Rhodopseudomonas palustris: one gene and its partner. Each later gene encodes a partner of the first gene's protein in a complex. Links are inferred from orthologs where the notes say so. Each region holds a gene or a part of one and is shown on either strand. Other genes may lie near its edges.

Region 1 (3,218 bases):
ATGATGTCTTCGATCTGCTCCGGCGACGTGGTGTCGGAGGGCAGCACTTCATTGAGCTGATCGAAGGTGACGAAGCCGCGCTTCTTCGCCTGCTTGATCATCTTCTTGACGGCCGCATCCGACAGGTCGAGGAGCGGCGAGGGAGCGTCGACGGAGTCCTTCTCCGGCGCGTCTACCTTGTCGTCCTTGTCCTTGTCCTGCACCTGAACCGTCTTCGCCTTGCTGGCCATCCACTGCTCCTGAACGCGCTCACGGACGAGGCGTCACCGCGCCGCCATGAAAACTTGCCTTATCGGGAGAGACGCACAAAGGGCGGCGCCCGCCTGCGCCACCCCGCACGATCCCGCTCGCTGGTTACCCAAATTGGTCGCCCGAAGGCCTTCTACCGGAATGCCGTTAAGCCCTTACTAACCCTGTTTTTGCAGCTAAATCCGGGGATTGGCGAGTCTTTTCGACTCGACGCCCGCCCGGGGCCTTCCGCTGACCGCCTCACACGCTGCGCTGGAACCGGCCGGAGGATTCGCCGAATCCCTCGATCAGCGCCTCGGTCCCCTCGACCTGCGCCAGGCGCGCCTTGACGTCGTTCAACCACCGCATATTCGCCTCGCTGCCGTCTTCACCCAAAGCCAGCTCGGCATCCTTCAATTCCCTAAGTAAGGAGTGGGATTGTCGATGCAAGGCAACGAGTTGCTGCCACGTCGAAAGGACGTCCTCGCGCGCCGCCTTGGGGCCGGCCCCCCACACCGCCGAGGTCGTAATCACCCGCTCAACCCGCTGCAATTGCTCGGATAATCCTGCCTTAACCAAATCTGCGCGGAGCTTCTCGGCCTGCTCGGGGGGATCGTCGCCGCGGTGGTGATGCTGGGCGAATGCGGCGATGATCGCCGCCCGCAGCCGGTGCGCCTCCGGATGGGCGAATTCCAGCGCGGCGATTTCCTCCAGATGGTCGTCGAGCAGCCAGGGGTGGTTGAGCAGCGAGATCAGGATCAGCGCCTCGCGGCGCGACATCGCCGAGCGCTGGCCGCGCATGATCGGACTGGCGATCAGGTCCGGGCTGGCAATCTGGTAGGGGCCGCGGCCCAGCATCGGCGTCGGTTGTCCCGGACGCCCGCGCGGGGCGAACCGGCCGCCGCCCTGTGGAAAACCGCCGCTCGGGGCGAATCGGCGACCCGAATCGCCGCCCCCGCCGCCCCGGAAACCGCCCCCGAATCCCCCGCCATAGCCGCCCCCAAATCCGCCCTGCGGGGCGAACGCGGTGCGCAGCCGGTCGGTGAGGTCCTGGCGATAGTGCTTGCGGACGATTTCGTCGCGGATTCCGTTGGATAGCTCGTTGATCCGGGCCTCCAGCGCCGCGCGCCGCTCCGGGGTGGCGAACATCCCGCCCTCCACCTCGCGCGCCCACAACATGTCAGCGAGCGGCCGCGCCGCACCGATCACCTCCTCGACCGCGAGCCGGCCGCCGGCGCGGGCGAGATCGTCGGGATCCTGGCCTTCCGGCAGCAGCGCGAAGCGCAGGCTCTTGCCGGGCTTCAGATGCGGCAGCGCCAGATCGGCGGCGCGATACGCCGCCTTCTGTCCGGCGCGATCGCCGTCGAAGCACAGGATCGGCTCGTCGGCCATCTTCCAGAGGTGCTGAAGCTGCGCTTCGGTCAGCGCGGTGCCGAGCGGCGCGACGGTGGCGGGAAAACCGGCGGTGACCAGTGCGATGACGTCGACATAGCCCTCGACCACGATCACCGCGCCGCCGTCGTGCGCGGCTTTGCGCGCGGGCGCGTGGTTGTAGAGATTGTCGCCCTTGTGAAACAGCGGCGTCTCCGGCGAGTTCAGGTACTTGGCCGCGACATCTTTCTCCAGCGCACGGCCGCCGAACGCGATCACACGGCCGCGGAGATCGGTGATCGGAAACATCACCCGATCGCGGAATTTGTCGAACGGCACCGGAATATCAGGGCCCGCCGACAACAGTCCGGCCTCGATCATGTCGGGCACGGGCACGCCGTGTTTGCCGAGATACTCCTTCAGCGCGTAGCGCTCGTTCGACGCGTAGCCGAGGCGGAACTTGACCTGCGTGCCCGGCATGATGGCGCGATCAGCGAGATAACCTCGGGCGCGGGCACCGGCGCGCGAGGCGAGATTGTCGGCGAAGTAATTCGCCGCCAGCTCCATCACGTCGTACAGCGATTTGCGGCGCTGCTCCTGGCGCGCGGACTCCTGCGTCTGCACCGGCAGCGCGACGCCGGCCATCGCGGCCAGCCGTTCGACCGCTTCCGGGAAGTCGACGCCCTCGGTCAGCATCACGAAGTCGAAGATCGAGCCGTTCTTGCCCGAGGAGAAGTCGAACCACGCCTGCTTCTCGTCATTGACGAAGAAGGACGGCGTCTTCTCCTGCTGGAACGGCGACAGCCCCTTCCACTCCCGCCCGGCCTTCTTCAGCTTGACGCGACGGCCGACCACCTCCGACACCGACAGCCGGGCTTTCAGATCGTCGAGGAACTGCGGCGAGAAGCGCATGGGCTCGGGAGGTTTTAAGGGCTTCAGCAAACAGCGCTCACCAGCGGCGCCAACCGACCATGGATATAGGCTCACGCGAGGTGAAGACGAGGTTGCGCCGAATTGTCCCGGCTATCCACAGCGCAAACAGAGATGAATCCTCGCCAACGCCGACGTCTCGAAGGATGAGAGCCCCATGGACCAGCCCCGCCACCCATGGTTCGAGACGACGCTTCGGGCCTCCTCACCATATGAGGTTGTGCCCGCGTCGCGATCCGACAAGAACCAGGACCACCTAGCGCTCGGACACCGGGGGTGACGGGATCTCTGCGAAGATTTCCAGCAGGTTTCCGTCGGGATCCCGGAAAAACAGTGTTCGGTGTCCAAAGCTCTGGTCCATCGGGGGCGATAACAATGCGACGCTCTTCTGGGCAAGCTCAGCAGCGCATCGATCGACCTCGGCCAGAGGTACGCGAAACGCCAGCTGAACCGATGCAATGCCTAACGGGATCGGAGGATCTGCAGCTGTCAACCTTGGTTTGGCGAGCGCAAGGACGTTACCGCCGACCCGATACTCCACCCAGTTCGGGGACAGCTCCCGAATCAATGAAAACCCAAGCAAATCACCATAAAATGTCCGCATCGCAGGCATGTTGCGAGCGATAACGGCCGTGTAGTCGATCGCACAAATCTGAGACAGGGCGGATAGGGGATACTGCTTGAGCCCT
Region 2 (3,228 bases), 1.9 Mb from region 1 along the record:
ACTCGCGACGACATCGCGGCGGGGGAGAAACGACTTCGCGGGATTGAAAGCAGCCGCTAGCCGCGGCTGCAACGCGCCGGCGAGCAAACCTGCCGGGCAGTGTTGGAATTCTCAGCTGACGAGACGGACCGGATCCTCATGGTCCGGCGCCAGGGGCAGCGGGCGTGCCAGATGAGCCTCGGCAGCGCACAGCAGTTCGCGGTCGCAAGGCCGATGCTCGGCCTCTTCAGCCGAGGCGCGCTCGAAAGAATCGATCAGCGAGGTCAGCCAATCGCGGTCGGAGTGGTCGTGGCAATACTGCTGCGCCATCTGCTCTGTCCATCATCCGAGGCGCCTCGCGAGCCGCTGCGAAGTCCTCGACGCTCTTGCCCTGTACCGCGTCACCTTGTTCGAGTGCATCCCGTCAGGGAGCCTCGGTGATCGCGTCTTGCCGCTATCATCGCCGAAAATTCTTACGAATCCCCGACTGGAGCGGATCGATCTGTCTCGACCGTCCATTTTGAACTGTCGTCCGACCGCCGCTAGAGGTTCAATGCCGCCGGAGGTCACGCCGGAACGCGTCAAGCACGTGTGATGGCGGCTGTTGCGGTCATCCACATTCTTGTCGCGCTGGTGCATAACGCGCGATTGCGGCTTTCGCTCCCGAGCAAATCGGCGCTTTAGTCGCGCCCCGCATACGACAAATTCGACCCGATATTCGAGAGCTATGGCCGCATCTGATTCGAACGTTCTGAAGCTCGCGCCGGAACCCGGCGCGCCGGCTTTCCGGACCGCGCCGCACAACATCGAGGCCGAACAGGCCCTGCTGGGCGCGATCCTGGTCAACAATGACGCGTTCTACCGGGTGTCGGACTTCCTCGAGCCGAAGCACTTCTTCGAGCCGATCCACCAGACCATCTTCGAGACCGCTGCCAGCATCATCCGCGCCGGCAAGATCGCGACGCCGGTCACGCTGAAAACGTTCCTGGCGGCCGATCTCGATCTCGGCGGCCTGACGGTCGCGCAATACCTGGCCCGCCTCGCCGCCGAAGCCACCACGATCATCAACGCCCAGGACTACGGGCGGACGATCTACGAGCTGTCGCTGCGCCGCGATCTGATCGGCATCGGCACCGACATGGTCAACGTCGCCTTCGACGCGCCGGTCGACTTCGCGCCGAAGAACCAGATCGAAGACGCCGAGCGCCGGCTGTACGAACTGGCGGAATCCGGCCGCTATGACGGCGGCTTCCAGAAATTCTCCCAGGCGCTGACCACCGCCGTCGACATGGCGGCGAAGGCGTTCCAGCGCGACGGAAAACTGTCGGGTATCTCCACCGGACTGCGCGACCTAGACACCCGGATGGGCGGTCTGCAGCACTCCGACTTGATCGTGCTCGCCGGCCGTCCCGGCATGGGCAAGACCGCACTCGCCACCAACATCGCCTACAACGTCGCCAAGGCCTATCGCGGCGAAGTGCAGCCGGACGGCTCGACCAAGACCGTCAATGGCGGCATCGTCGGCTTCTTCAGTTGCGAAATGTCGGCCGAACAGCTCGCCACCCGTATTCTCGCCGAGCAGGCCGAGATCGCGTCGAGCAAGATCCGCCGCGGCGGCATCTCGGAAGCCGACTTCGACAAGCTCCGCGACGTCTCGATCGAATTGCAGTCGCTGCCGCTCTTCGTCGACGAAACCGGCGGTCTGTCGATCGCCCAGCTCACCGCCCGCGCCCGCCGCCTGAAGCGGCAAAAGGGCCTCGACATGATCGTGGTCGACTACATCCAGCTGCTGCAGGGCTCCAGCAAGAAGGGCGACAACCGCGTCCAGGAAGTCACCGAAATCACCACCAGCCTGAAGGCGCTGGCGAAGGAATTGAACGTCCCCGTCATCGCGCTGTCGCAGCTCTCGCGTCAGGTTGAATCCCGCGACGACAAGCGGCCGCAGCTCTCCGACTTGCGTGAATCCGGTTCGATCGAACAGGATGCCGACGTCGTGATCTTCGTGTTCCGCGAGGAATACTATCTGCAGAACAAGGAGCCGCGGCCGGGTACGCCCGAGCACGAGAAGTGGGCGACCGACATGGAGCTGGTGCACGGCAAGGCCGAAGTGATCATCGCCAAGCAGCGCCACGGTCCGACCGGCACCGTCGATCTGCAGTTCGAAGGTCAGTTCACCCGCTTCAGCGATCTCACCGACGACAGCCATCTGCCCGAACGGATTTGATGCCGAAGCGGATCTGAGCCGCGCCGGCCGCCGTTGAACGCGCTGCAGGCAACGCATAAGGTGCGCCATGCATATCCTTCCCGATCCGAACGCCACCGTCGCCGAGTTGTTGACGCCGGAGGCGGGCAAAGCTGCTGAGTTCGCCGCGGCCAACGCGGCAGCAACCGGCATTCTCACCGTCGATCTCGACGCGCTGGTCGCGAACTGGCGCAAGCTCGAGAAGACCGCCATCCCCTCCGAATGCGCCGGCGTCGTCAAAGGTGACGCCTATGGCTGCGGCGCCGGTCCCGTCACCAAGGCGCTGCTCGCGGCCGGCTGCAAGACCTTCTTTGTCGCCACGCTCAGCGAAGCCCGCATCGTGCGCGAAGCCGCCCCCGAGGCGACGCTGTACGTGCTCGACGGGTTCTTCCCGAACTCCGGCGACGAATTCGCCAAGCTGAACTGCCAGCCCGTAATCGGTGATCTGTACGAACTCGCCGAATGGGACGTGTTCTGCCGCCGCACCGGCTGGCGAGGCGGTGCGGCGCTCCACATCGACACCGGCATGAGCCGGCTCGGCCTGACCGTCGTCGAGGCGCAAGGCATCGTGCCGCGCATCATCGCCGGTGACCATGGCATCACGCTGGTGATCAGCCACCTCGCCTGCGCCGATCTCGTCAACCATCAGCTCAACGCCAAGCAGGCCGCGGCATTTCGCGAGATCGCCGGTCAATTCGCCGGCGTGCCGGCGTCGCTGTCGGCGTCGTCGGGTATCTTCCGGGGGCCGCAGTTCGCGTTCGATCTAGTCCGCCCCGGCGCGGCGCTGTACGGCATCAATCCCACGCCGGAAGCCGACAATCCGATGCAGCCGGTGGTCGATCTGAAAGCGCGGATCGTCCAGGTCCGCAGCGTCGAGCGCGGCGACACCGTCGGCTACGGCGCGACCTGGAGCGCACGGCGCCCGAGCAAGATCGCGGTGGTGTCGGCGGGCTATGCGGACGGTTACTTCCGTGCCGCCGGCTCGAGCGACGGCACCCGCGGCGCCG

Evidence for each region.
Region 2: the proteins of dnaG (region 1) and RPPS3_RS15880 are in contact, whole or in part, in a crystal structure (PDB 2R6A), measured with the Geobacillus stearothermophilus proteins. The link is inferred for Rhodopseudomonas palustris from one-to-one orthologs. Residues at the interface, in WP_049624496.1 of Geobacillus stearothermophilus: Lys456, Leu457, Leu458, Pro459, Ala460, Asn463, Ala464, Leu467, Leu535, Leu536, Ile537, Ala538, Gln544, Glu545, Asp548, Tyr549, His552; in WP_033016901.1 of Geobacillus stearothermophilus: Ser13, Glu15, Ala16, Gln18, Glu91, Leu92, Asp94, Ala95, Val96, Pro97, Thr98, Ala99, Ala100, Asn101, Tyr104, Tyr105, Ile108.

The regions. Positions count from the first base shown.
Region 1 is NZ_CP019966.1:1,473,827-1,477,044, reverse strand. Bases 1-2,904 are described here. They hold dnaG (DNA primase), read right to left. Parts: upstream 2,512-2,904; coding sequence 490-2,511; downstream 1-489. Other genes in these bases: RPPS3_RS24845 (VOC family protein), read right to left, coding at 2,786-2,904; rpoD (RNA polymerase sigma factor RpoD), read right to left, coding at 1-230. In the rest of the region: more of RPPS3_RS24845, read right to left, coding at 2,905-3,218. UniProt on the Escherichia coli protein: RNA polymerase that catalyzes the synthesis of short RNA molecules used as primers for DNA polymerase during DNA replication.
Region 2 is NZ_CP019966.1:3,404,502-3,407,729, forward strand. What follows is about bases 41-2,954. They hold RPPS3_RS15880 (replicative DNA helicase), read left to right. Parts: upstream 41-706; coding sequence 707-2,203; downstream 2,204-2,954. Other genes in these bases: RPPS3_RS15875 (hypothetical protein), read right to left, coding at 112-309; alr (alanine racemase), read left to right, coding at 2,271-2,954. Outside these bases: more of alr, read left to right, coding at 2,955-3,228. UniProt on the Escherichia coli protein: The main replicative DNA helicase, it participates in initiation and elongation during chromosome replication. Travels ahead of the DNA replisome, separating dsDNA into templates for DNA synthesis.